DNA from 2 places in the Teichococcus aerofrigidensis genome. Region 2 is predicted to be linked to the other one. Evidence: riboswitches for the same ligand, from Rfam matches in the RefSeq annotation. Region 2 holds a riboswitch; the other holds the start of a gene.
What was found. Region 2 has a riboswitch for glycine ahead of gcvT (glycine cleavage system aminomethyltransferase GcvT). Riboswitches for the same ligand answer to the same signal wherever they lie in the genome.
Positions count from the first base shown of each region.

Region 1: another riboswitch for glycine. It lies ahead of ACVMLK_RS03725 (D-amino acid dehydrogenase); the one in region 2 lies ahead of gcvT (glycine cleavage system aminomethyltransferase GcvT).

Region 1 is NZ_JBSXMU010000008.1:30,821-32,994, forward strand. It holds gene ACVMLK_RS03725 (D-amino acid dehydrogenase) at 1-1,181, opposite strand, end outside; glycine riboswitch at 1,251-1,345, opposite strand; glycine riboswitch at 1,349-1,454, opposite strand; gene rfbD (dTDP-4-dehydrorhamnose reductase) at 1,518-2,174, opposite strand, start outside.
Region 2 is NZ_JBSXMU010000052.1:9,046-11,219, reverse strand. It holds gene ACVMLK_RS12345 (transglycosylase SLT domain-containing protein) at 1-490, opposite strand, end outside; glycine riboswitch at 622-712, shown strand; glycine riboswitch at 716-810, shown strand; gene gcvT (glycine cleavage system aminomethyltransferase GcvT) at 860-1,957, shown strand; gene gcvH (glycine cleavage system protein GcvH) at 1,969-2,174, shown strand, end outside.

The sequences.
Region 1 (2,174 bases), on a different contig from region 2:
GCGGAGAGGGTCCAGCCGAGATGGCCATGGCCGGTGTTGTAGAAGACGCCCGGACGACTGCCGCGGCCGATGCGCGGCATCATGCCCGGCGTCATCGGGCGCAGCCCCGCCCAGGGGACGCAGCGCGCCGTGCTGACCTCGGGGAAGAGGTCGCGCACCCAATCGACCAGGGGCCGGACGCGGTCGGCGCGGATGTCGCGGTTCTCGCCGTTGAACTCGGCCGTGCCGGCGACGCGGAAGCGGTCGCGGCCCAGCCGGCTGGTGACGATCTTGGTGGCGTCGTCCAGCAGGCTGACCTGGGGCGCGGCGTCCTGGCTCCGCGCATCGTCCAGGTGCACGGTGATGGAATAGCCCTTCACCGGATAGACGTTGACGCGGTCGCCCAGCAGCGCGGCGAAGCGGCGGCTGGCAATGCCGGCGCAGACCACGAGGCGGTCCACCACCTCCACGCCGCCCGGCACGCCCCGCCCGGCCTTGTCCCAGGCGATCTCGATGCCGCGCGCGGTGTGGGTGATGCGGCTGACCTCGGCCTCGGCGACGAAGCGGGCGCCATGGCGCTGGCAGGCCTCGGCCAGGCCGCGGGTGAACCTGTGGATGTCGCCGGTGGAATCCGAGGGCGTGAAGAATCCGCCGTAATAGGTGCCCTGCAGCGCCGGCTCGATGGCGCGCATCTCCTCCGGCGTCACGGCGCGGCGGTCGAGCCCGCCCTCGGTCAGCAGCGCGTTGGTGCGCTGCGCCGCCTCGAAGCCCGGCCGGTCGCGGTAGATGTGCAGAATGCCGCGCCGCTCCAGGTCGAAGTCGATGCCCTCCAGCGCGGCGATGTCGAAAAGGTGCCTGCGCGCCGCGATGGCCAGGCGTGTGGTCTCGATCGTATGGGCGCGGTAGTGGCGGATCTGTCCCAGGAACTCGCCCATCCAGCTGTACTTGTGCCAGCCAGGGCGGGGGTTCAGCAGCAGCGGCGCATCCTGCCGCAGCATCCACTTCATGCCCTTCAGCACCGTCGCCCAGCTGTTCCAGACCTCGGCATTGCTGGCCGAGAGCTGGCCGCCATTGGCGAAGGAGGTCTCCATCGCGGCATAGCGGTGCCGGTCGAGCAGCACCACCTGGTGGCCGCGTTGCAGCAGGGCATAGGCGGTGGTCACGCCGGTGATCCCGGCGCCGATGATGGCGATCTTGCTCATGGGTCGAGCCGTCTCCGTGAGGATGGCGCGGCAGCGCGGTGCGGTCCTCGGCCGCGCCCGTCTGCCCCCATCTGTCACGGTGCCTGAGAGCTTAACCCGGCGCGCCGGGATATCCCCTTCGGCGGGCGGTGCCGGGGCCATGCCCGGTCCGCCTCTCTCCAGATCGTCCTCGCCCTGCAGTCCGGGTGCCTGAGAGTTTCCTGGGGGGTTGCTCCGTCGGCGGCGGCATGGCGCCTCTGACGAGGGCCTGCCGCGCTCTCCTGCCTGGCTTCGGCGGACGCGGCGCAGGGTGGCAAAGCCGCGCCGGCGCCGTCAAGCACAATCGGCCCTCTCGCCTCAGCGGGGCAGCAGCACCTCCAGCGCGGCGGCCAGCGAGCGGCGCCAGTCCGCCGGCTCGATGCCGTGCACCCGGCCGATCCGCCCGCAATCCAGCCGGCCATCGGCCGGGCGCCGCGCCTTGGTCGGATACTCGGCGGTGGTGATGGCCTTTAGCGTCGGCACCCTGGCGCCGCGTTCCGCCGCCTGGGCGAAGATCTCGGCGGCGAAACCGTGCCAGGTGGTCCAGGGCGCGCCGGTCAGGTGGAACAGGCCGAAGGCCTCGTCGCCAGCCCCGGCGGCGGCCAGGCGCGGCAGCATCCGGGCGATGGCCTCTGCCAGGTCGGCGGCGAAGGTGGGCGCGCCGTGCTGGTCGGCGACGACGCTGAGCGTCTCCCGCTCGGCGCCGAGGCGCAGCATGGTCTTGAGGAAGTTGTTGCCGTCGGCGCTGCAGACCCAGGCGGTGCGCAGGATGGCGGAGCGGGGATTGGCGGCCAGCACGGCCTCCTCCCCGGCGCGCTTGGAGGCGCCATAGACACCGGCCGGGCTGGCGGCGTCGGTCTCGACATAGGGGCTGCCCTTCAGCCCGTCGAAGACATAGTCGGTGGAGACATGCACGAAGGGCAGGCCGCGCCGGGCCGCGGCCTCGGCCAGCAGGGCCGCGCCGGTCGCATTGAT
Region 2 (2,174 bases):
TGGCCCGGCCCCAGTCGCCATGCGCGGCATAGAGGCTGCGCAGGAAGCGGATGGCGTAGCGGACATTGGCACGCGGCTCGAAACCCTCCTCCAGGCTGGCGAAGGCCTGGGGGTGGTGCATCAGGTTCACCTGCATGCAGCCGATGTCGATCGAGCGGGTGCCCCCGGCCAGCCGCGCGGCGACGGCGGCGATGGCGCTGTTCTTGCTCGGCGCGGTGAAGCCCTCACCGGCGGCGTTCCAGGTCCAGGGCCAGGAGGCCGGGCGGCCGGAAGGGTCGGTGCCGCCGCTTTCCACCAGGGCGATGGCGCCGAGCAGGCCGGGCGGCAGGCCGGAGCCCGGCTCCTCCGCCGCGATCGCCTGGCGGCAAAGCTGCCAGTCCGCGGCGGCGCGCTGCGCCCGGGCCGGGCCGGCGCTGAAAGCGAGGCAGAGCAACGGGGCCAGCAGGAGCGGCAGGAGGCGCATGGCCAGCAGATGCCTTGCGGCGCGCACCCGGGTCAAGGGTGGCGGGGGGGGGGAGGTGTGGCGGGGGTCGGGCGTGACCGGAGGGCGGCGCGGGCCGCCGCGCCGCGCGATCCCCGCTTGCGCAGCGCTCCGCGCTCGGGCATGAGGGCCTGACCCGCTGATCCCACGCGGGAGAGAGTGGCGCATGCCATCGCCGAAGGCGCAACCGGCCCCCGGAAACGCTCAGGCACAAAGGGCCGCGTGGGGAAGGGGCCTCTGGAAAGCCCGGCGCCTGGCGACAGGCAATGGCACCGACGGAGTAAGGCGCGCAACGCCCGCGCTGAATCTCTCAGGTCATCGGACAGAGGGGGGCCACAACCCTGACCCGCCACGCGCGAGCGCGGCGCTGGAGGTTCCGTGGCCGAGACCCTGCTTGAAACGCCCCTGGCGTCCCTTCACCGTGAGCTCGGCGCCCGGATGGTGCCCTTCGCCGGCTATGCCATGCCGGTGCAGTACCCGGCGGGCATCCTGGCCGAGCATCTGGCGACGCGGCGCGGCGCCACGCTGTTCGATGTCTCGCATATGGGCCAGGCGGAGCTCCGGGGCGAGGGCGCGGCGGAGGCGCTGGAGCGGCTGACGCCCGCCGATGTACGGATCCTGAAGCCGGGGCGGCAGAAGTACGGCCTGCTGACCACCGAGGCCGGCGGCATCCTCGACGATTTCATGGTCGCCAATCTCGGGGACCGGCTGTTCCTGGTGCTCAACGCCAGCCGCAAGGATGTGGACTGCGCCGCCATCGAGGCCGCGCTGCCCGCCGGCGTCACGCTGAACCGCCTGCCGGACCGTGCCCTGCTGGCCTTCCAGGGGCCGGCGGCGGTGCCCGCCCTGGCGGCGCTGGCGCCGGATGTGGCGGCGTTGCCCTTCATGGGCGTGGCCGCCACCCGCATCGGCGACATCCCCGTCCTGGTCAGCCGCAGCGGCTATACCGGCGAGGACGGCGTCGAGATCAGCGTCGCCGCCGACCGGGCCGAGATCCTGGCCCGCGCCCTGCTGGCCCTGCCGGGAGCCGCCCCGGCCGGGCTGGGCGCGCGGGATTCGCTGCGGCTGGAGGCCGGGCTCTGCCTCTATGGCAATGACATCGACGAGACGACCAGCCCGGTCGAGGCCGGCCTGACCTGGACCATCGGCAAGCGCCGCCGCACGGAGTGGAACTTCCCCGGCGCCGCGCGCGTTCGCGAGGAACTGGAGAACGGTCCGGCGCGGCTGCGCGTCGGCATCCTGCCCGAGGGCCGCCAGCCGGCCCGCGCCCACACCGCCATCGCGCTGGGCGGCGAGACGGTGGGCGAGGTGACGAGCGGCACCTTCGGCCCCTCGCTGAACGGCCCCTGCGCCATGGGCTATGTGGCGCGTGGCCATGCCGCCGACGGCACGGCGCTCGAACTGATGGTGCGCGGCAGGGCGATTCCCGCCCGGGTCGCCGCCACCCCCTTCATCCCTCACCGTTACGCCCGATAAGGACCGCCACCATGGCCGAGCTGAAATTCTCCCGCGACCACGAATGGGTCCGGCTGGACGGCAATATCGCCACCATCGGCATCACCGACCACGCGCAGACCGCGCTGGGCGATGTGGTCTTCGTCGACCTGCCCGAGGCCGGGCGGCAGGTGGCGGCGGGCGACGCCGTCGCCGTGGTGGAGAGCGTGAAGGCGGCGTCCGACGTCTATGCCCCGGT